DNA from 3 places in the Halopseudomonas sp. L-58 genome. Region 3 is predicted to be linked to each of the others. Evidence: predicted binding sites of a transcription regulator. Region 3 holds the regulator's gene; each other region holds the start of a gene.
The links. The regulator FliA, encoded in region 3, starts transcription of late flagellar genes. The targets are predictions, from matches to a motif close to CTAAAGTTTNNNNNNNNNNNGCCGNTAA.
Positions count from the first base shown of each region.

Region 1: a site for FliA is predicted at 5,140-5,167, ahead of AC13EY_RS15195 (methyl-accepting chemotaxis protein). Genes of this name have one in related genera too.
Region 2: a site for FliA is predicted at 2,782-2,809, ahead of AC13EY_RS02920 (flagellar protein MotY). Genes of this name have one in related genera too.

Region 1 is NZ_JBSXON010000077.1:445-8,066, reverse strand. It holds gene desA (delta-9 fatty acid desaturase DesA) at 1-13, opposite strand, end outside; gene AC13EY_RS15215 (putative bifunctional diguanylate cyclase/phosphodiesterase) at 163-2,427, shown strand; gene AC13EY_RS15210 (cupin domain-containing protein) at 2,420-3,103, shown strand; gene AC13EY_RS15205 (undecaprenyl-diphosphate phosphatase) at 3,080-3,877, opposite strand; gene AC13EY_RS15200 (cyclase family protein) at 4,056-5,075, shown strand; gene AC13EY_RS15195 (methyl-accepting chemotaxis protein) at 5,314-7,458, shown strand.
Region 2 is NZ_JBSXON010000034.1:29,667-37,288, forward strand. It holds gene gloA (lactoylglutathione lyase) at 1-380, opposite strand, end outside; gene AC13EY_RS02915 (argininosuccinate synthase) at 507-1,724, opposite strand; gene AC13EY_RS02920 (flagellar protein MotY) at 1,877-2,725, opposite strand; gene pyrC (dihydroorotase) at 2,981-4,015, shown strand; gene rnt (ribonuclease T) at 4,086-4,721, shown strand; gene AC13EY_RS02935 (TAXI family TRAP transporter solute-binding subunit) at 4,935-5,906, shown strand; gene AC13EY_RS02940 (TRAP transporter permease) at 6,096-7,622, shown strand, end outside.
Region 3 is NZ_JBSXON010000028.1:35,971-43,592, reverse strand. It holds gene flhA (flagellar biosynthesis protein FlhA) at 1-313, shown strand, start outside; gene flhF (flagellar biosynthesis GTPase FlhF) at 382-1,749, shown strand; gene fleN (flagellar synthesis regulator FleN) at 1,782-2,609, shown strand; gene AC13EY_RS01780 (RNA polymerase sigma factor FliA) at 2,606-3,343, shown strand; gene AC13EY_RS01775 (chemotaxis response regulator CheY) at 3,565-3,942, shown strand; gene AC13EY_RS01770 (protein phosphatase CheZ) at 3,970-4,758, shown strand; gene AC13EY_RS01765 (chemotaxis protein CheA) at 4,914-7,172, shown strand; gene AC13EY_RS01760 (protein-glutamate methylesterase/protein-glutamine glutaminase) at 7,298-7,622, shown strand, end outside.

The sequences.
Region 1 (7,622 bases), on a different contig from region 3:
CGTTGTACCACATAAATCTGCTTTACCTCGTTAGAATACGCGGGCAAAAGCCCGTTTCCCGGTGATTATGGACCAACCGATGTGTGATGAACATGACCGCGGGTCGCTCCGCACCACCTGCTATAGTTTCCGAATGTTGATGAACTGCTCCGGAAAACCGGTATGAGATCCAGCGCTGGCGCCCTGACGGTGGCCCTGTCCTATGTCGTCATGGCCACGGCCTGGATTCTGTTCAGCGACAGCCTTCTTCAGTTGGTTGATCCCGCGCTGCAGACGCGGTTGCAGAGCATCAAGGGTACGGCCTTTGTGCTGGTGACCGGTATTGGGCTGTATTTTCTCGTGCGTTACCACCTGCGTCGTCGGCGCCAGCATGAAGAGGCGCTCAGACGCAGTCAGGAGCGCTTCAATCTTGCCCTGATAGGGGGCAACGATGGTCTCTGGGACTGGGATATCGCCAGTGGCGAAATGTATGTCTCGTTGCGCGGTCGGGAAATTCTCGGACTTGCCCAGCAGGGCGCCTTGCTCCCGGACTGGCTGGAGTTGCTGTATCCCGAGGACCGCGACCTGGCCCGCCGGGAGCTGGTGCGTCATCTGCGAGGGGACTCCGAGCGCCTGGATGTCAGCTATCGGATTAGCCGGCAGGATGGTAACCGCTGGATTCAGGTCGGCGGCAAGGCAGTGCGCGACGAAAGCGGTCGCGCCGTGCGGCTGGTGGGCATGCTGCGTGATGTTACCGAGCAGGTTGACCGTGAGCAGCGCCTGCGCCAGGCCGGTGTGATGTTCGACTGCACCAGTGAGGGGATGCTGATCTGTGACGTCGACCAGACCATCCTGGATGTCAACAATGCTTTCTGCAAGATCACCGGCTACGAACCCTCCGAGGTGATTGGCCGGCAGCCGCGCATGCTTGCCTCCGGCCGGCATGATCGCACCTTTTATCGTCAGCTCTGGCAGCAATTGCATGCCACCGGGCGCTGGTCCGGGGAAGTCTGGAATCGGCGCAAGAACGGCGAAATCTATCCGCAATGGCAGAACATCATCAGCGTGAAGGACCACCGTGGCGAGTTGAGTCATTATGTGGCGGTGTTCGCGGATATGAGCGTGATCAAGCGCAATCAGCAGGAAATCGATTATTTGGCGCACCACGATCCGCTGACCAAGCTGCCCAACCGGCTGTTGCTGAACGAACGTCTGAGCACCGCCATTGCCCGCTCGAGGCGAACGAAAGGAGAGCTGGGTCTGCTGTTTATTGATCTGGATCGCTTCAAGGGTGTCAACGATAGCCTCGGTCACAGCGCTGGTGACCAACTACTGCAGCTGGTCGCCCAGCGGGTGCTGCAGGTATGCGAGGAGAGCGACACGCTGGCCCGGCTCAGCAGCGACGAGTTTGCCCTGCTGCTTGAGCGCGATGTCTCGGCAAGCCAGATGGGCAAGCTGGCCGAGCGCATCCTGCGCCTGCTGCAGAAGCCGTTCGAGTTGTCGGGCCAGCTGCTACACATGAGCGCCAGTATCGGTCTGGCGCTGTTTCCGCAGGATGGTCGGGATGGAGCAGAGCTGCTGAAAAATGCCGACTCTGCCATGTCGCTGGCCAAGCAGCGGGGGCGCAACGGTTATGCCTTCTACACCCAGGAGCTGACCGAATTGGCGCGTCGCCGCCTGAGTCTGGAAACCGACCTGCACGAAGCGATCAGATACAACCAACTGCGTGTGTATTACCAGCTGCAGAAGGACCTGCGCAGTGACTGCTTTGTCAGCCTCGAAGCGCTGGTACGCTGGCAACATCCAACCCAGGGGCTGGTAGCTCCCAACGAGTTTCTGCCGGTCGCGCGCAACGCCGGTCTGATGAGCGATATTGATGAGTACGTGCTCAATGAGGCCTGCCGACAGTTGCGGTGCTGGATTGATGCGGGCTATCCGTTGAAGGCCGTTGCGGTCAACATGTCCGGCTACTGGATGGAGCGCGGTGATGTGTTTGGTAGTGTGTCGACGGTGCTCAGACGCTATGGACTGCCTGCCGAGTGTCTTGAGCTGGAGGTAACCGAAGACGAGGTCATGCACTTTAACGCAGCGGGCGTTCAGCTGCTGGATCGGCTGTCGGAGTTGGGTGTCGGCCTGGCAATCGATGATTTTGGCACCGGCTACTCGTCGTTGCTGCGGCTCAAGCGCATGCCGGTCAACAAGTTGAAAATTGACCGCGGCTTTGTCTCCGACCTGCCGGGCAGTGACAGTGACAGCGCGATGGCGCGTGCCATCATCGCGCTCGGCAAGAGCCTGCAGCTGAAAGTGATTGCCGAGGGTGTGGAAACCGGGGAGCAGGAAGCCCTGTTGAGCGGTCTCGGCTGCGATATGGGGCAGGGTTACCTGTTCAACCGTCCGTTACCGGCCGACGAAATCGAGAAGCTGTTGGGAGAGCCTGGCCATGACTGAATTTCAGCCGCTGCGCATGGACCGTCGACTGCCCTGTCGGGTCGGCCCGCAGGATCAGCACTGGCAGGCGGCGCCGCAAGCGCCGATCAGGCGCTGGCAGCTGGAGCGTGAGGCGCCGGAGAGCGGACAGGTAACCAGTCTGGTGGAATATCTGCCGGGTGCACGTTTCCCGGTTCATCGGCATCCGGCCGGAGAAGAGATTCTGGTGCTGGAGGGCGTGTTCAGCGATCAGTCGGGTGATTATCCTGCCGGCAGCTATCTGCGTAGCCCGGCGGGGTCAGAGCATGCGCCGTTTTCGCAGCCGGGCTGCCTGATTTTCGTCAAGCTCAATCAGTTCGCCGAGGACGATCAGGCAACCGTGCGTCTGACCGCTGACAGCGCGAACTCGGTGACCTTTTGTGCTGGTGTCAGCGGCAGCTTGCTGCACCAGCACGGCTGCGAGCGTACCTGGCTGCTGGATTGCCGGGCCGGGGCGGAGCTGCGCTGGCAGGGTGACCCGGCGGGTGAGCTGCTGGTGGTCAGCGGCGGTCTCGCCGAGGCGGGGCAGACTCACCGCGCGTTCAGCTGGTTGCGAGATACCCGCCTGGGCGAGCTGGGGCTTCGCGCCGCCGAACCGAGCCGGCTGTTGCTCAAGTTCGGCGCGTTGCGCGGGTTACAGGAAGACCCAGAGCAGTAGCACGCCCAGCACAATGCGGTAGATCACAAAGGGCTGCATGCCGATCCGCTTGATGAACGCCAGGAAGTAGTGGATGCACAGGTAGGCGCTGATACCGGACAGCAGCACACCGGCCGCCATGTGCAGCCAGTCGACGGCCACCTTGCTTTCGATCAGCTCGATGGTTTCCAGCCCGCAGGCCAGTACGATCACCGGAATCGACAGCAGGAACGAGAAGCGCGCCGAGGCTTCGCGGCTCAGGCCCAGCATCAGCGCGGCGGTCATGGTGATGCCGGAGCGCGAGGTGCCGGGAAACAGCGCCAGCGCCTGCGCGCAGCCGATGAACAGCACATCCTTCCAGGTCATCTGGTGCTCGCTGCGGCTGCCGCGGTGGCGCCAGTCGGCCCAGCCCAGCAGCAGGCCGAAGGCAATCAGGCCGATCGACAGATAGATGGGCGAGCGCAGCACGGTCTCGATCGTGTCTTTGAGCAGCAGCCCGGCCAGCCCTACGGGAATGGTACCGAGGATCACCGCCCAGGCCAGTCTTGCGTCGTCATCCAGCTGGCGGGTGGTCAGTGAGCGGCCCCAGCTGACAGTCATGCCGAGGATGTCGCGGCGGAAGTAGATCAGCACGGCGGACAGGCTGCCCAGATGCAGGGCAACGTCAAAGGCCAGCCCCTGATCGGGCCAGTCGGTCAGCACCGGCACCAGAATCAGGTGGGCCGAGCTTGATACCGGCAGAAATTCGGTGATGCCCTGAACTATTGCCAGAATGAAAACCTGCAGCCACTCCATCGTCAGCCTGTGCTCCGCTAGTTGAAAAGGCGCAAGTAAAGCACGCCGGACGGTGCTGGCGCGACCCTCGTTGCGATTATGCGCTGCCAACACCGGTACTGATTCGTGTGGCAGACAATGGTTCACCGCGCGGTTGTCATGTCATTGTCGGATGACGCACTACAACAAGGAGAATCACATGCGTTGGCAACATCGACCCGAGGGCTCCAACTGGGGCGATTTTGGTCCGGACGACGAGCTTGGCCGTCTCAATCTGCTGACCCCCGAGAAGGTGCTGCAGGGCGTTGCAGAAGTTCGCGAGGGGCGCAGCTTCTGCCTCAGCCTGCCGCTGGACTATCCCGGCGGTAATGCCCTCAACCGCCTGCGGCACCCGCCCAGACGCTTTACCGCCGGGCGTGCCGACAAGCTCAACTACAACTTCGAGCTGCAGCGCCTGAATCCGAGTTTTACCGACGTGGTCAGCGACGATGCGGTATTGCTGTTTACTCAGTATTCAACCCAGTGGGATGCGCTCTCGCACGTGGGCGGTTTGTTCGACGCCGACGGTGACGGGGTGGCCGAGCCGCTTTACTACAACGGCTGGAAGGCGGGCGAGCATATTTGCGGGCCTTCCGGTCACGAGGACGGGCTGGAGGGCGTAAACGCCACCCGGCTGGGCATCGAGAAGATGGCCGAGACGGCGGTGAGTGGTCGCGCTGTGCTGATTGACCTGGAGCGGCACTGCGGTCGGGAGCGGGTGCTGGTCGACTATGCGCGGCTGCAGCAAATCATGCAGGCAGACGGCGTGGTGGTGGAGCCGGGGGACATGGTTTGTCTGTATACCGGGTTCGCCGACGTGATTCTGGAGATGGACCGCCAGCCCGACGCGGCGCGGCTGGCATCCAGCTGCGCGGTGCTGGATGGCCGCGATCCGGCGCTGCTGCAGTGGATTACCGATAGCGGCCTGAGCGTGTTGATTGCCGACAACTACGCGGTTGAGGCCTATCCGGCGAGAGAGGGGCAGGGCTGTTGTGCTGCCTTGCCGCTGCATGAGCATTGCCTGTTCAAGCTGGGGGTGCATTTGGGCGAACTCTGGTACCTGACCGAGCTGGCGCAACATCTGCGAACCGGTGGCCGCAACCGGTTCATGTTGACGGCGCCGCCGTTGCGCTTGCCGGGCGCGGTGGGATCGCCGGTTTCGCCGGTTGCACTGGTCTAGTGCTCGTAACACGCGGAGCCGGCCGGACAATCTCGCGAAAACCCGACCATTCGGACAGGTAGTGCTCGATATTGGTGCGCGCGCGCAATTAAGGGGCGAATGCTGCTTTGTCGTGGTGCGCATCTGATGGCGGTGCAGTCATCGTGCTCATACGCGAGCTGCATGATGACGCGGTGCCATGCTTTATGGTGTGAATATTGCTTCGGGCCTGGTTCGACTGAAGCTGGAGATTGCCACCATGAGCCTGAAAAGCGACCAAATGAACCTGTCAGTGTCGGAGCGGCGGTGGCTCCCGTGGTTCGGGCCAGCCGGTAAACTCGCCATGGGCTGGGCCTGCCGGGTCAACCGCAACCGTTACGGCCAGCTTGAGTCCATTTTCGACAGTCTTGCCGCAACAAGGGTGCGGTTGTTGCAGCAATGGTGCGAGAACCAGTGGGCCGGGCTGCAGGGCATTGGTCAGCAGCTGAGCGACGGCGGTGCCGAGGCGAGCGAGGCACAGTTGCGTAAACTGCGCAGCAAGCTGCCGGATGCCTCAGAGCTGCTGCTGCTCGGCGCCGACGGTACCGTGTTGGCCAGCAGCGCCGGTCAGCTCAGCGACTTGCAGCTTGATGCCCAGGCGGTGCGGGCGGGGCTGCAGCATCGTTTTTTGCACGGGCCGTATGTCGATCAGCGAACCCTCAAGGTGGGGCCCTCCACTTCCAGCTTCCACGATGCCGTCACCCTGATGTTCTATTTGCCATTGCACGGTCCGAACGGCGAGGCGCTTGGTTGCCTCTGTGCACGGGTACCCAACGATGTGCTGGGTGATCTGATCCAGCGTGAGGCCGGACATATCTATCAGGAGTCGGGTGACAACTACATCTTCATGGTCGAGTCACGCTTCAGTCCCTCGATTGAGCCGGGCCGTGCGTTGTCTCGCTCGCGCTTTGAAGACAACACCTTCAGCCACGGCGACAACCTCAAAAATGGTATCCGGACGGCGTGGGGCACGGTCAGCGTGCGCGAGCATACCGAGTTCGAGGTGCGCTTTACCGATCCGGCCACCGGCGAGCTGCACCCGGGTGTGCGCGAAACCATTCGCAAGGGCGAGAACACCTACGTCAAATACCCCGGTTACTCCGACTATCGTCACATTCCGGTAATCGGCAAGGGTGTGACCTTCAGTCTGCCAGGCTCGCCCGACCGCTGGGGCATGATGTGCGAAGCAGACCTGGAAGAGGTCTACCGGTACCGTTCGCTCAGCTACAATCTGATGAAGGATTTCTGGGTTCTTGCCGCACTGGTCTTTGTTGCCCAGCTGGGTTTCGATCTGATCGGTCTGGATGGCTGGCCAGCGCTGGCCGCTCACGTTGGCGTGCTGGGCCTGGCGGGCCTGTGGTTTTGGCACAGTGCCACGAACAAGCTGGCGCGTCGGCTGGGCCGCATGACTGAAATCATCCGCAATATTGCCGAAGGCGAAGGCAATCTCAGTCAGCGCATGGACACCAGCCGCCTGGTGCCGGATGAAACCGGTGAGCTGGGGCGCTGGATCAACAGCTTTATCGATAACCTCGATACCATCGTCGGACGGGTCAAGCAGGCCAGTCGCCACGCCTTGCAGAACAGCGAGCAGATGCTGGGGCGCAATCAGCAGGCCAGCGATACCGCAGAGGAAGTGACCAGCAATATCCAGCAGATGCTGGGCATGATCGAGGCGCAACTGCAGACGGTCAACGCGGCGTCGGAAACTGCGGCGCAGATGAAGGCCAATATGGCCAGCGTGGTTGAAGCGGCCCGGGCGCGGCTGGACACCGTCACCAGCGGCACCCGCAAGATTCGCGACATCGTCGAAAGCTCGGCGGCCAGCGTGCAGGTGCTGGACAGCCGCACCGGCGAGATCGTCGGCATGGTTTCACTGATTACCGACATTACCAGCCAGACCAATCTGCTGGCGCTCAACGCCGCTATTGAGGCCGCCCGTGCGGGCGAGCATGGGCGTGGTTTTGCGGTGGTGGCGGACGAGGTCAGGGCGCTGGCAGCTCGAACCGCCAAGGCCGCCGACGAGATCAGCCAGGGGATTACCAGCATCCGCGATGCAACCCGGGAAACCGTGGTGGTGATGGAGCGCGGTGTTGCTGATGTAGACCTGCAGCTGCAACAGGCGGCCAGCGCGTCGGATGACAACGACTTGCTGTACCAGACCGTCGAGGAGCTGTTCGAGGTGATCTCGGTGATGGACACCAACAGCAAGGAACACGGTCGTCAGGCCGGCCACGTGGCTGAGGCGACGCGCTCAATGAGTCAGGTCATTACCGCACTGCGCGCCAGCTCGGGGCAGGTGAAGGAAACAGCGTCACGTTTGCATCAGCTGTCGGATACCTTTCAGGTCAGCGCCGACCGGTAGGCCAGCGATGCTGGCCTGGCGGTCAGCTGCAAGCTGCAAGCCGCAAGCTACAAGCAAAGGCAAACCCCAGGCACGTGCTGGTCTGGGTGTTTATTGCAGCTTGTAGCTTGAGGCTGGTTCTAAAACTAAAAAACCCCGGCTCTCACGAGACCGGGGTTTTTCTT
Region 2 (7,622 bases), on a different contig from region 3:
ACGGCAGACAGAAGTTCAATTCGGTAACCATCCGGGTCTTCAACGAAGGCCAGTACCCGAGTACCGTGTTTCATTGGCCCGGCCTCGCGCACGATCTTGCCTCCAGCCTGCCGAATCTGTTCGCAGGCAAGATAGACGTCCTGAACTTCAATCGCGATGTTCCCGTATCCCGATCCAAGATCGTAGGAAGAGGTGTCCCAGTTCCAGGTCAGCTCCAGCACCGCGTGGTCCGCCTCGTTTCCGTAGCCGACAAACACGTTGGTAAAGCGTCCTTCTGGATAGTCCTTGCGCCTTAACAGGGTCATACCCAGTACCTCGGTGTAGAAGGCCACGGACTTTTCAAGATCTCCGACCCGGAGCATGGTGTGCAGAATTCGCATGATCGCTACCCTTGCGTGTCGATGCAGCCAAAGCTACCGGTTTACCACCACTGCTAGCAACATATAAACGAAAACGCCCGGCGAAATTGCTTCCGCCGGGCGTTTTGTCGTCACAATGAATGCTGATCAGATCAGCTTGCGACCTTTACCGGCTGCGATGCGCATGCGCAACGCGTTCAGTTTGATGAAGCCGGCGGCGTCGGCCTGGTCGTAAGCACCGGCGTCGTCCTCAAATGTAGCGATGTTGGCGTCGAACAGAGAGTCATCAGACTTGCGACCAACAACCATGATGTTGCCCTTGTACAGCTTCAGGCGAACCACACCGTTTACGTTCAACTGGGACGCATCGATCATCTGTTGCAGCATCACACGCTCGGGGCTCCACCAGAAACCGTTGTAGATCAGCTCGGCATACTTCGGCATCAGGCTGTCTTTGAGGTGCGCAACTTCACGGTCCAGTGTGATGGACTCGATAGCGCGGTGGCCCTTCAGCATGATGGTGCCGCCGGGGGTCTCGTAGCAGCCACGGGACTTCATGCCGACGAAGCGGTTCTCAACGATATCCAGGCGACCAATACCATTGGCACCACCGACCTTGTTAAGGTAGGTCAGGACCTCAGCCGGGGTCATGTCCTTGCCATCGATCGCGACGATGTCGCCCTTGCGGTAGGTCAGTTCGATGTAGGTGGCCTGGTCCGGTGCGTTCTCCGGGGAAACAGTCCAACGCCACATGTCTTCCTCGTGCTCGGTCCAGGTATCTTCCAGCACGCCACCTTCATAGGAGATGTGCAGCAGGTTGGCATCCATCGAGTAGGGAGACTTCTTCTTGCCATGGCGCTCGATCGGAATGCCGTGTTTCTCGGCATAATCCATCAATTTTTCGCGGGACAGCAGATCCCATTCGCGCCAGGGAGCAATCACTTTCACGCCAGGCTTGAGCGCGTAGGCACCCAGCTCGAAACGAACCTGATCGTTGCCTTTGCCGGTAGCGCCGTGGGAGATGGCGTCACCACCGGTTTCGTTGGCAATTTCGATAAGCCGCTTGGCAATCAGCGGACGGGCGATAGAGGTACCCAGCAGGTACTCGCCTTCATAGACGGTGTTGGCACGGAACATCGGGAACACGAAGTCGCGGACAAACTCTTCACGCAGGTCGTCGATGTAGATTTCCTTTACGCCCATGGCCTGAGCCTTGGCGCGTGCAGGTTCCACTTCCTCACCCTGACCGAGGTCGGCGGTGAAGGTGACCACTTCGCAGTTGTAGGTTTCCTGCAGCCATTTGAGGATGACCGAGGTATCCAGACCGCCGGAATAGGCCAGGACGACTTTGTTGACTTCTGCCATTACATGCTCCCTTAAGCAAGACTGAACCGCCACCCCGTAGGGAATGGACGAAAGCGACTATTCTAGCGCCAGAGCAGCAGGATTCACAGGGGAGAGGTCTTCGACTTTCGGGTCTTGTGCCGATTGAGCAAAACAGTTCCAAGGGCTGCGCGTCAGTCGTGCTGCAGCCGCACCATTACCCGGCGATTGGCTGCACGACCTTCGGCGGTGCGATTACTGGCGACCGGATAGCTGTCGCCATGAAAACGCATTGTAAACAGGTTTTCGTCAACGCCCTGCTCGGTCAGGTAGTCCCGCACGGCAAGTGCGCGCTGGCGCGACAGTTCCCGGTTGTCCAGGCGGTTGCCCTGATTATCCGAGTGGCCGTCGAGAATGATACCACTGAGGCTTTCATCGGCATTTATGTACTGCAGGATGGCGTCGAGCCTGGTTTTGGCGTCGGCGCTCAGATTGCTGCCTCCGGCACCAAAGCTGATGATGCTCTGGGCTGCCTGCGACGCACTGATCGGCAGCAGGCCGCTGATGCACTGTTGAAAGTCCAGCCGCGCCTTTTGATAGCCCACACTGGAAATCACCACCCTGACTGGATCGCCCCCTACCTGGCTGCCACGCATGATGGTTGGCTGCAGGCCCGAGGCCAGTCCGGCGAGCATGCGGTCAGCCTGCTCATAGGGCGCCATCATGGTATAGGTACCTGCGCCTACCACAATTTGCCCGACCGACTGGGCGGCCGTTCCCGGGCGCCAGGGGGGCGGATCGTTGAATACCTGGGCCGGGCCGGGGCGCATCGGGTTATCCCAGGCTGTCAATTCGAATTGCGGATGCTCTCCGGCACGCCGCACAAAGCTCGCCTCACCGTATCCTGCGACTGACTGAGTCAATCGGCAGGCAAACTGATCCCCTTCGACCTGCCATTGCACGTCTTCCATGCGGGTCTGAAAGGTCATTGCCTCGGCAGAAAACGTTAGCGCTGCCAGAACGACCAGAGGGATTCGTGTCACACGGTTCTCCGATTGCCGCCCCCTGAAAACCGGGGCGCCTGCTTCTATTGCCTGTGTCATCGGCGCGTGCGGGAAAAACTTTATCCTGCAAATCAAAAAAATGCCGGGCGTCACCTCAATCGGGATTCTGGCCCTGCACGGCGCACCCATAGCGACTGATCTGCCGGCTAACCTTGCGCACAGGCGCCCTCGGAGTGTCAAAGCCGGGTTGATTGGGTTAGCATTGCGCCATTGATCTGGACTGGAACCCCACGCATGACCGACCGCCTGACGCTTATTCGCCCGGACGACTGGCATATTCACCTGCGCGATGGCGCAGTACTGCAGCACACCGTACCGGATGCAGCTCGCGCCTTCGGCCGCGCCATCATCATGCCGAACCTGGTACCCCCGGTACGTGACGCTGAGGAAGCCGCCGGGTACCGCGAACGCATTTTGGCTGCACGCCCGGCCGGCTCCCGTTTTGAACCGCTAATGGTCCTCTACCTGACCGACAAAACCTCCCCGGAGATTGTGCGTCAGGCGCACGCCAGTGGTCTGGTGGTTGCCGCCAAGCTTTATCCGGCCGGTGCCACGACGAACTCGCAGTCTGGCGTTACCGCGCTGGAGAACATCTATCCGGCGCTGGAAGCAATGGCCGAGGTCGGCATGCTGCTGCTGGTACATGGTGAGGTCACCCATGCCGAGGTCGACATTTTTGACCGTGAGAAAGCCTTTATCGACCAGCAGCTTGTCAAACTGGTGGACCGCTTCCCGGCCCTGCGTGTGGTGTTCGAGCACATTACCACCGCTGATGCGGTGAGCTTTGTCAATCAGGCTCCAGCCAACGTTGGCGCAACCATTACTGCGCACCACCTGCTGTTTAACCGCAACCACATGCTGGTTGGCGGCATCCGTCCGCACCTGTTCTGCCTGCCGGTACTCAAGCGTCAGACTCACCAGCGGGCGCTGTGTGATGCAGTCGTATCCGGCTCCAGCAAATTCTTCCTCGGCACCGATTCGGCTCCCCATGCCCGCCATGCCAAGGAAGCCGCCTGTGGCTGTGCCGGATGCTATACCGCTCACGCGGCCATTGAGCTGTATGCAGAGGCCTTCGATGAACTCGGTGCCCTGGAGAAACTGGAAGGTTTTGCCAGCCTCCACGGCCCCGATTTTTACGGTCTGCCACGCAACACCGACACCATCAGCCTGGAACGCGACAGCTGGACCGTGGCCGATCAGTTGCCCTTCGGCGATCAGTGCATTGTTCCACTGCGTGCCGGCGAACAGATTCGCTGGCGCCTGGTCTGACCTTCCACATCGACACAGCAAAGGATATTTCGTGAGCGAGTTCGACTTCGAAGGCGAAGAACAGGACGTCTTGCCAAGCGGCAAGACCAAATCCCCTCTGGCCTATCGTTTCCGGGGCTTTCTCCCGGTCGTCATTGATGTTGAAACCGGCGGTTTCAATGCAGCGACCGATGCGCTTCTGGAAATCGCAGCCACCACCATCAACATGGATGAAGAAGGGATGGTCTACCCGGACCACACGACCTTCTTTCGTGTCGAGCCCTTCGAGGGTGCCAACATTGAACAGGCGGCACTGGAGTTTACCGGCATCAAGCTGGACCACCCGCTGCGCCAGGCAGTAAGCGAAGAGCATGCACTGACCGAGATCTTCAAGCACATCCGAAAGGCCGTTAAATCTGCCGGCTGCAAGCGGGCCGTTCTGGTTGGGCACAACGCTTTCTTCGATCTGGGCTTTCTCAACGCCGCAGTCGAGCGCACACAGATCAAGCGTAATCCGTTTCATCCGTTCTCCTGTTTCGATACTGCGACGCTGGGCGGCCTGGCTTACGGTCAGACAGTGCTGGCGAAAGCCTGCAGCGCTGCCGGTATCGACTTCGACGGCCGCGAGGCCCATTCGGCGCGATATGACACCGAGAAGACAGCAGACCTGTTTTGCACCATTGTCAATCGCTGGCGCGAGATGGGTGGCTGGCCACCCGTAGAGTAATCCGCACGTAAAACCCGGCTTCAGGCCGGGTTTTCGTTTCCCCATCAGGGTTGCCCGACCGCGGCGCTGCGGTTATGGTCCTAATGGATTTCAAATCATCCACTACACTGAACAGGTGAATGTGTTCGGCCCTGTTACAGGATCGGGCCTCGCACGCTGGCGGGCTGCTGTCTTGCAGTCGCCACAGACAATCAGAAAAAGGAGCTACATCACATGATGCGCAAATCCCTTGCCCTGCTGTTCTCAGCCACAATCGGATACGCTTCACTGGGTGCAACAACCGCGGCAGCCGAAACCTTTGTCACCATCGGTACCGGTGGTCAGACCGGTGTTTATTACGTGGTCGGTCAATCGGTCTGCCGCCTGCTCAACCGCAATTCAGCCGAACACGGCATTCGTTGCAACGCTCCCTCCAGTGGTGGTTCGGTCGCCAACGTCAACGCTATCCGTGGCGGCGAGATGAACATGGGCGTGGTGCAATCGGACATTCAGTACAAATCCTATGAAGGCATTCAGAGCTTTGAATCCGAAGGCCCCTTCAGTGACATGCGTGCCCTGTTCGCCCTGCATGGTGAGCCGCTCACTATCGTAGCCCGCAACGACGCCAACATCGCCGGCGTTAAGGACCTCAAGGGCAAGCGCGTCAACATCGGCAATCCGGGCTCAGGTCAGCGCGATACCATGGACGTTGTTATGCAGGCGCTGAGCTGGACAGTTGACGACTTTGCCCTGGCCTCTGCGCTTGATGCAGCCGAGCAGGCCGCTGCGCTGGGTGACAACAACATCGACGCCATGGTGTATGTCGTCGGTCATCCGAACGGCTCCATTCAGGAGGCCACCACCACTGTCGACGCCAACCTGGTATCGGTATCCGGACCGGAAATCGATCAGTTGATCAGCGAGCGCCCCTACTACGCCAAGGCGATCATTCCGGGCGGCCTGTATCGTGGCAATGACGCCGACACAGAGACCTTCGGCGTGCGTGCAACGCTGGTAGCCTCCACAGCTACCGATGACGAGACTGTCTACCATACAGTGAAGGCGGTATTCGAGAACATCGACCGCTTCAAGCGCCTGCACCCGGCTTTTGCCACCCTGAAGGAAGAGGAAATGATCAAGAACGGCCTCTCGGCACCGCTGCACGAAGGCGCCATCCGCTACTACAAGGAACGCGGCTGGATGTAACACCAAACGGGCCATCCTCAGGGGTGGCCCGGTTGTTTTCGGTTACCCGATTTACCTTGCTGCCGCCATTTCGGCAGCCCCGGACGCGGGTCCACGAGATCTCGTTCCTATCGCGGCGCCCACAGGCATGCTGCACCGGCAGGACAACTGCCGCACCATAATCAAAATGCACAGGAGAAGCGCGCAGCCATGAGCCAACCAAGCGACGCCACCGACCTCAACACTGAACTGGAAGATCTGGTCGCCACCAGTGATACCGGTGCCCGCAAGCCCACCGGCCTGGCCAAAAATCTGCTGATGGGCATTGCAGCGATATGGTCGCTGTTTCAGCTGTGGATCGCCTCGCCGCTTCCTTTTCTGGTCGGCTTTGGTGTATTCAACAGTACCGAGGCGCGCTCGATACACCTGGCTTTTGCGGTGTTTCTCGGCTTTATGGCCTACCCCGCGTTCAAACGCTCGCCGCGAGAGTATGTGCCGGCTATTGACTGGATTCTGGCGCTGATCGCCGCTTTCTGCGCCGCGTATCTTTATCTGTTTTATGCCGAGCTGGCAGAGCGCCCCGGCAGGCCGACAACCCAGGATGTCGTGGTTGCCGTGACGGGGCTGATCCTGCTGCTCGAAGCTACGCGAAGAGCGCTCGGCCCGCCGCTGATGATCGTTGCGCTGGTCTTCATCATCTATTCGGTGGCCGGCCCCTATATGCCCGGCATCCTCGCACACCGTGGCGTCAGCCTGGAAGCGCTGACCAACCACCAGTGGCTCACCGCACAGGGCGTATTCGGCATTGCATTGGGCGTATCGACCAGCTTCGTCTTCCTGTTCGTGCTGTTTGGTTCACTGCTCGATAAGGCCGGCGCCGGCAACTACTTCATCAAGGTTGCCTTCTCGCTGCTGGGGCATTACCGAGGCGGACCGGCTAAAGCTGCTGTGGTCGCCTCCGGCATGACCGGCCTGATCTCGGGCTCCTCTATCGCCAATACCGTTACCACCGGCACCTTCACCATCCCGATGATGAAACGGGTCGGGTTCTCGGCGGAAAAAGCCGGCGCGGTTGAGGTTGCCTCCTCGGTCAACGGCCAGATCATGCCCCCGGTGATGGGTGCTGCCGCATTCCTGATGGTCGAGTACGTCGGCATTTCCTATGTCGACGTCATCAAGCATGCCTTTTTGCCGGCGCTGATTTCCTATATCGCACTGATTTATATCGTTCATCTGGAAGCGGTCAAGGCCGGTATGCAGGGCCTGCAGAGCAGCAATCCACCCCGTCCGCTGCTGCGCAAGATCATTGGTTTTCTCACCGGCCTGCTGCTGTTGATGGCACTGTCGTTCGCGGTCTATTACGGCCTGGGCTGGCTTAAGCCGGCGCTGGGAGACGCCGCCGGCTGGGTGATAGCTGGTGCCCTTGCCATCGTTTATATCGGGCTGCTGAAGATCGGTTCACGCTACCCGGAACTGGAGCTGGATGACCCCAACTCCCCGGTGGTTCACCTGCCGCAGACCCGTCCGACGGTGATGTCCGGGTTGCATTTCATCCTGCCGGTGATCGTGCTGATCTGGTGCCTGATGGTTGAGCACCTCTCCCCCGGGTTGTCGGCATTTTGGGCAACGATCCTGATGATCGTGATCATGCTCACCCAACGCCCGCTGATGGCGGCGTTTCGTGGAGATGGCGATACCGGCAGCGCGCTACGTCAAGGCTTTGAAGAGCTCTGGCAG
Region 3 (7,622 bases):
GCTGCCTGTGATCACGCTGGAGCCAAGGTTGGAACAGATGTTGCTACAGAGTATGCAGAAGGCCGGTCAGGGCGCCGACGACGGTATGTTGCTGGAGCCTGGCATGGCCGAGAAGCTGCAGCGCTCACTGTCTGATGCCGTGCAACGGCAGGAAGTGCAGGGCAAGCCGGCAGTACTGCTGGTAGCGGGGCCGATCCGAATGATGATGGCCAAGTTTGTACGCTACGCAGCCCCGGGCGCCCATGTACTGTCCTACCAGGAAATTCCGGACAGCAAGCAGGTCACCATCATTGCGACGGTTGGCCAGAACTGAACTGCAGCACTCTGAATGAATGACAGCAACCGCCAGCGGGCGGTGCCAGAAAAGCGACGAGGTCAGCCATGAAAGTCAAACGTTTCTTTGCCGCAGACATGCGCCAGGCGATGAAGCTGGTTCGCGATGAGCTGGGCGCTGATGCGTCGATCATCGCCAATCGCCGGGTGGCCGGTGGCGTTGAGCTGACCGCTGCGCTGGACTACGAGGCGCCCCGTCTGACGGCACCGACACCGGGTCTGGATGCTGAATTGAAAAAGACCCAGGAGCGCATCGTTGCCGCGCGCGCCGAGCTGGAGGTGGGCGAGATGGCCTCCCACGATCAGCCGCTGGTCAATCGTCAGCTGTTTGGTGACAGCATGCGCCACGCGGCTCGCCAGGGTTCTGTGGAGGCCCGTGATCTGCTGGATCGGCTGATTCAGGAGCCGGTTGAGCCGGCGGCGCCGGCTGCAGCCAGCCGGCCTGCTGCGGAGCGCTCGCCGGCGGCAGCGGCCGTTGAAGATGCCAGCCTCAGCGCCATGCGCGCCGAACTGGCCGGGCTGCGGGAAATGCTGGAGTCTCAGCTGGGGGGGCTGGCCTGGGGGCAGCTCAATCAGCACAAGCCGAAACAGGCCGGTCTCTGGCGCCGTCTGACCCAGATGGGCTTGCCGGCCGAGGTCAGTCAGGATCTGCTGCGTCAGGTTTCTGACGTGAGTGATCCACGTCAGGCCTGGCGCATGCTGCTGGCCTATCTGGCGCATCGTGTGCCGGTGCTGCGCGAAGAGCCGCTCGATGCCGGCGGCGTGATCGCGCTAGTCGGCCCCACCGGTGCCGGCAAAACGACTACGCTGGGCAAGCTCGCTGCGCGTTACGTGCTCAAGCACGGCAGTCAGCACGTTGCTCTGGTCACCATGGATACCTATCGTATCGGCGCGCACGAACAGTTGCGCACCCTGGGCCGCATTCTCAATGTGCCGGTCAAGGTGGTAGATGAACAGCAGGATCTCAATGACGTGCTGGCCGATTTCGCCGGCAAGCGCCTGGTTCTGATTGATACCGCCGGTCTGCAGGCCAACGATCCCTACCTGCGCGGCCAGCTCGACACCCTGGCCAGTCAGGGGCGTCGGGTACGCAATCTGCTGGTGCTGCCGGCGACCAGCCAGCACCGAGTCATGAAAGCGGCCTACCATACTTACAAGGTGTGCGGTCTGTCGGGCTGCATTCTGACGAAAGTGGACGAGGCCGCAACGCTCGGTGAGTCGCTGGGGCTGGCGATGGAGCAGGGTTTGCCGGTAGCCTATCTGGCAGATGGCCAGCGCATTCCCGACGATATCAGTCGTGCCGTTGGGCATCAGCTGGTGAGTCGTGCAGTTAGTATGGCTGGTAATGATGCGCCGGCAGATCAGACCATGGCCGACGTATTTGCCGGTATGATGAACAGCCAGCGGGCCAGTTAAGCAATTTCACAGGATTAAGGTAATCAGCGCAGATGGGCAGCAAACATCCGGTTCAGGTAATCGCGGTCACCGGGGGCAAGGGTGGCATCGGCAAGACCAACGTGTCGGTGAATCTCAGCCTTGCTCTGGCGGAGATGGGACGGCGCGTTGTGCTGCTCGACGCTGACCTTGGTCTCGCCAACGTTGACGTGCTGCTGGGGCTCAAGCCAAAGGCAACGCTGGCCGACGTGCTGGAGGGCAAGTGCGATCTGCGTGACGTTCTGGTCACCGGCCCCGGCGGCGTTCGTATTGTGCCGGCCGCCTCGGGGGCCGCCAACATGGTGAGCCTCAACCACCAGCAGCATGCCGGCCTGATTCAGGCGTTCAGCGAGATCGGTGACAATATCGACGTGCTGATCGTCGATACGGCGGCCGGCATTGGTGATTCGGTAGTCAGCTTCGTGCGGGCGGCGCAGGAGGTGCTCGTCGTGGTATGTGACGAGCCAACGTCGATTACCGATGCCTACGCCCTGATCAAGCTGCTCAACCGTGATTACGGGATGACCCGATTCCGCGTGCTGGCGAATATGGTCGGCACGCCGCAGGAGGGCCGCATGGTGTTTGCTAAGCTCGCCAAGGTGACGGATCGATTTCTTGACGTTGCACTTCAGTATGTCGGAGCCGTTCCGTTTGATGAGGCGGTGCGCAAGTCAGTGCAAAAGCAGCGCGCGGTGTTTGAAGCTTTTCCGCGCAGCAAGGCCTCGCTGGCAATTCGCGCCATTGCACAGAAAGTTGATGCCTGGCCGCTGCCGGCCAACCCGCGAGGACACCTGGAGTTCTTCGTCGAACGTCTGGTGCAACCGACTGGGTCTGGCCTATGACAGCACAGGCTGGCGGATTGAGCATGTATACACGAGCACAGAGTTCTCGCGGTGAGCAGGATCGACTCGTCGAGCAGTATGCGCCGCTGGTAAAGCGAATTGCCTACCACCTGCTGGGGCGGCTGCCGTCCAGTGTGCAGGTGGAGGATCTAATGCAAGCCGGTATGATCGGGCTGCTGGAAGCCTCCCGCAATTTCGACTTCGGCAAGGGCGCCTGTTTCGAAACCTATGCCGGCATCCGCATTCGCGGTGCGATGCTGGACGAGGTGCGCAAGGGCGACTGGGCGCCACGCTCGGTACACCGCAATACGCGGATGGTCAGTGATGCGATGCGCGCGGTCGAGGCGCGGCTCGGGCGTGACGCCAAGGATCACGAAGTTGCCGCCGAGCTGGAGATGAGCCTGGAAGAGTACTATACGATTCTCAGTGATACCGCCGGCAGCAAGTTGTTCAGCTTTGATGATCTGCTTGAGTCGGGTGCGCCGGCAGATGTGCAGGGCGGCGAGGAACCGGCGTCCGGGCTGCAGGATGAGCGTTTCAGAGCGGCTTTGATCGCGGCAATCGACACGTTGCCCGAGCGCGAGCGACTGCTGCTGTCGCTTTATTACGATGAGGAGCTTAACCTCAAGGAGATCGGCGCCGTGCTGGGTGTCAGTGAATCCAGGGTCAGTCAGTTGCACAGTCAATGTGCTGCTAGGTTGCGCTCGAAGCTGATGAGCTGGCGAAATGATTGATTTTGTCGTCAACATCCGGACAATGCTCGGATTGCTCGACAGGTAGTGGCTTCGGGCCGGACGTCCAGGTGGCGTTTTCGAGGGTGCATCCGATCAGCCTGCTGGCTTCCAGCTGATTGATCAGAGCTTCTTTTGCGGCTTGATTGGTTATTTGCGATGGGTTTTTGGGGTGCAGGCCTGCACATTCCCTGGTTTGTACGGAGGTCGACTTGGACAAGAATATGAAAATTCTCATCGTTGATGATTTTTCGACGATGAGGCGCATCATCAAGAACCTGTTGCGCGACCTTGGGTTTACCAACACAGCCGAAGCCGATGACGGCAACACCGCGTTGCCGATGCTGCAGAGCGGCAGTTTCGATTTTCTGGTGACTGACTGGAACATGCCCGGCATGAGCGGCATTGACCTGTTACGCGCTGTGCGGGCCGACGAGCGGCTCAAGCACCTGCCGGTGCTGATGGTAACGGCCGAGGCCAAGCGAGATCAGATCATTGAAGCCGCGCAGGCGGGCGTCAATGGCTATGTGGTCAAGCCGTTTACGGCTCAGGCCTTGAAAGAAAAGATCGAAAAAATCTTTGAGCGAGTTCAGGCTAAATAATAATCAACCGGGGTACAGGTTATGGCTTTGAGTAAGGATCCCGGCCAGGCGACCGCTCAGGAATTCGAGCATTCGCTGAAGGACAATGCGCACCAGCTGGTTGGTCACCTTGAGAGCGGCAACTTCGGTGAAGCGTTGCTGGTCATTCATGCCATCAATCAGGCACGCGACCGTGGTCTTTATCACGAGGTGGGGCAGCTCACCCGCGCGTTGCACAATGCCATCGTCAATTTTCAGATCGACACGACCCACGCGCTGGGTGGTGACAACGATACTTCCAAGATATCCGATGCCTCTGACCGGCTGGACTATGTGGTTCAGCTGACCGACAAGGCGGCCAACCGGACCATGGATCTGGTCGAGGCCAGCGTGCCCAAGGTCGCTGATCTGGGGCAGCAGGCGAACGCCCTCAAGTCAGACTGGCAGCGGCTGCAGCGTCGGGAGATGGCGGCGGACGAGTTTCGCGACCTCTACCGCCGGGTAGGCGAGTTCCTTGAGCAGACCGAATCGACCAGCAAGGATCTGTCCACCAATCTGAACGATATTCTGCTGGCTCAGGACTATCAGGATCTGACCGGCCAGGTGATCAAGCGTGTGACTACGCTTGTGCATGATGTCGAAGAGAGCCTGGTCAACCTGGTCCGAATGGCGGGACAGGTCGACCGCATTACCGGCATCAATCATGGTGAATCTCCCGAGGACGGAAAAAAATCCTCCTCCAGGGGTGAAGGTCCGCAAATTCATGCCGATAAAAGGGAAGACGTTGTTTCCGGTCAGGATGAGGTTGATGACCTCCTTTCCAGCCTGGGATTCTGATGTCAGCTGTAACTGCCGCACGCTGAGCGCGCGGCCGGTCTGACTGCTCAAGGTCGCTGCCTGGCAGCAACGTTGAGTGACTGCGCAGCGCCGAGATGGAAATTCAAGGCGGCATTGCGTGGCCTTCCGATAACACGCCCGAGGGGAGTGGGTGCATGAGTTTCGATGCGGATGAAGAGATTCTCCAGGACTTTCTGGTCGAGGCCGGCGAGATTCTCGAGCAGTTGTCCGAACAGTTGGTCGAGCTGGAAAACCGGCCCGACGACATGGATCTGCTTAACGCTATCTTCCGCGGCTTTCACACCGTAAAGGGCGGGGCCGGCTTTCTTCAGCTGGATGCCCTTGTTGCCTGCTGCCATATCGCCGAGAACGTATTCGATATTCTGCGCAAGGGCGAACGTACCGTCACGCCCGAGTTGATGGACGTCGTTCTTCAGGCGCTGGACACGGTCAATGGCATGTTTGCCCAGGTGCGAGAGAGCGAGGAACCGACTCCTGCTGCGCCTGCTCTGCTGGATGCGTTGGCCGCTCTGGCTCAGCCCGCATCGGCGGATGAGGCAACAAGCGAGCCGCCTGCTGCAGAAGCGCCTGAGCCGGAGCCCGAGGCTGGTCCGGCTGACGCTGCGGCACCTGCCGCTGCCGAGGGTGACATCACCGACGATGAATTCGAGCAGTTGCTTGACGCCCTGCATGGTGATGGCAGTGCGGCTGCCGCAGCCTCTGTTGCTGCTGCCCAGACAGCGCCCGCCGCCGGCGCGGATGAGATCTCCGATGACGAATTTGAGGCCCTGCTGGATGAACTGCATGGTCCGGGCAAGGCACCGGCAGCTGCGGCAGAAAAGCCGGCAGCCGCTGAATCGTCCAGGCCGGCGTCTGACGGTGACGACATTACCGACGATGAATTTGAGGCGCTGCTTGACCAGTTGCACGGCAAGGGTGCTGCCCCCGGTGTCAAGGAAGCACCTGCTGCTGCGCCGGAGACGTCGGCTGCCGACAGTTCCGATGACCATATCACTGACGACGAATTCGAAGCGCTGCTTGATCAGCTTCACGGCAAGGGTGCTGCACCCGGTATTGCTGACGCCAAGGCCGACCAGTCCCAGGCTGCCAAGCCCGCTGCACAACCTGCTGCCAGCAAGCCGGTAACGCCCGCTGCGCCCAAGGCTGCAGCGAAGCCGGCGGCCAAGGCCGCAGCACCCGCACCGGCACCGGCCAAGTCGGCTGCGCCCGCCGAGGCGCCAGCGGCTGACACCACAGTGCGCGTCGATACCGCCCGGCTGGATGAAATCATGAACATGGTCGGTGAGCTGGTGCTGGTGCGTAACCGCCTGGTGCGTCTGGGTCTGGCCAGCGGTGATGAAGAGCTGGGCAAGGCCGTTGGCAACCTGGATGTGGTCACGGCCGACCTGCAGATGTCGGTCATGAAAACGCGCATGCAGCCGATCAAGAAGGTCTTCGGTCGGTTCCCCCGGGTTGTTCGCGATTTGGCGCGCAACCTCAAGAAGGAAATCAATCTTGAGCTGATTGGTGAAGAGACCGATCTGGACAAGAACCTGGTTGAGGCGCTGGCCGATCCGCTGGTGCACCTGGTGCGCAACTCGGTAGACCACGGTATCGAATTGCCGGACGAGCGCGAAGCCGCAGGCAAGTCGCGGACGGGCAAGGTGGTGCTGGCTGCGCAGCAGGAAGGTGATCATATTCTGCTGACCATCGTCGACGATGGTCGTGGCATGGACCCTGAAATCCTGCGGGCCAAGGCGGTCGAGAAAGGCATGATGGACAAGGACGCAGCGGACCGTCTCAGCGACTCCGAATGCTTCAATCTGATCCTCGCGCCGGGCTTCTCGACCAAAACGGAAATCTCCGACGTATCCGGCCGTGGTGTCGGCATGGACGTGGTCAAGACCAAGATCTCCCAGCTCAACGGCACGATCAGCATCGAGTCGACCAAGGGGCAGGGCTCGCGGATCGCAATCAAGGTGCCTCTGACCCTGGCCATCATGCCGACCCTGATGGTCATGCTGGCCGACCAGGCGTTCGCGCTGCCGCTGGTCAGCGTCAACGAGATCTACAGCCTCGACCTGTCCCGCACCAACGTGGTGGACGGTCAGGAGGTGATCATCGTGCGCGAGAAGGCCTTGCCGCTGTTCTATCTCAAGCACTGGCTGATGCCGGGTGTGGAAGATACCAGCGATCATTCGGCGGCCAGTGTGGTGATCGTGTCGGTGGGTACCCAGCGTGTCGGCTTTGTGGTCGATCAGCTGGTTGGTCAGGAAGAGGTTGTCATCAAGCCGCTCGGGCGTATGCTGCAAGGTACCGCCGGAATGGCTGGGGCAACCATTACCGGCGACGGTCGTATCGCCCTGATTCTGGATATTCCGAGCCTGCTCAAGCGTTATGCGCGACGCATGTGATAGCCTGCTTTGGGACGCGTCGAGCGCCCCTAAAAGGCTTAAGCAAGTGTTGTCTGCGGGAAGCTGCAAGCCCGCCAAAACAGTTATGAATCAGTTCATGTGCAGGACGCAGGTCAGGAGAGGGTATGGCGGTTAAGGTTCTGGTGGTCGACGATTCGGGTTTCTTTCGCCGCAGGGTGACGGAGATTCTGGCCGGCGATCCGCAAATCCAGGTAGTCGGTACTGCCAACAATGGTCGTGAGGCCATCGAGCAGACATTGGCGCTGCACCCGGATGTGATCACCATGGACTACGAGATGCCGGTCATGGACGGCATTGAAGCCGTCCGGCAGATCATGCAGCGCTGTCCGACGCCGGTGATCATGTTCTCCTCGCTTACCTACGAGGGTGCCCGCGTCAGCCTGGATGCGCTTGACGCCGGCGCGGCCGATTATCTGCCGAAAAACTTCG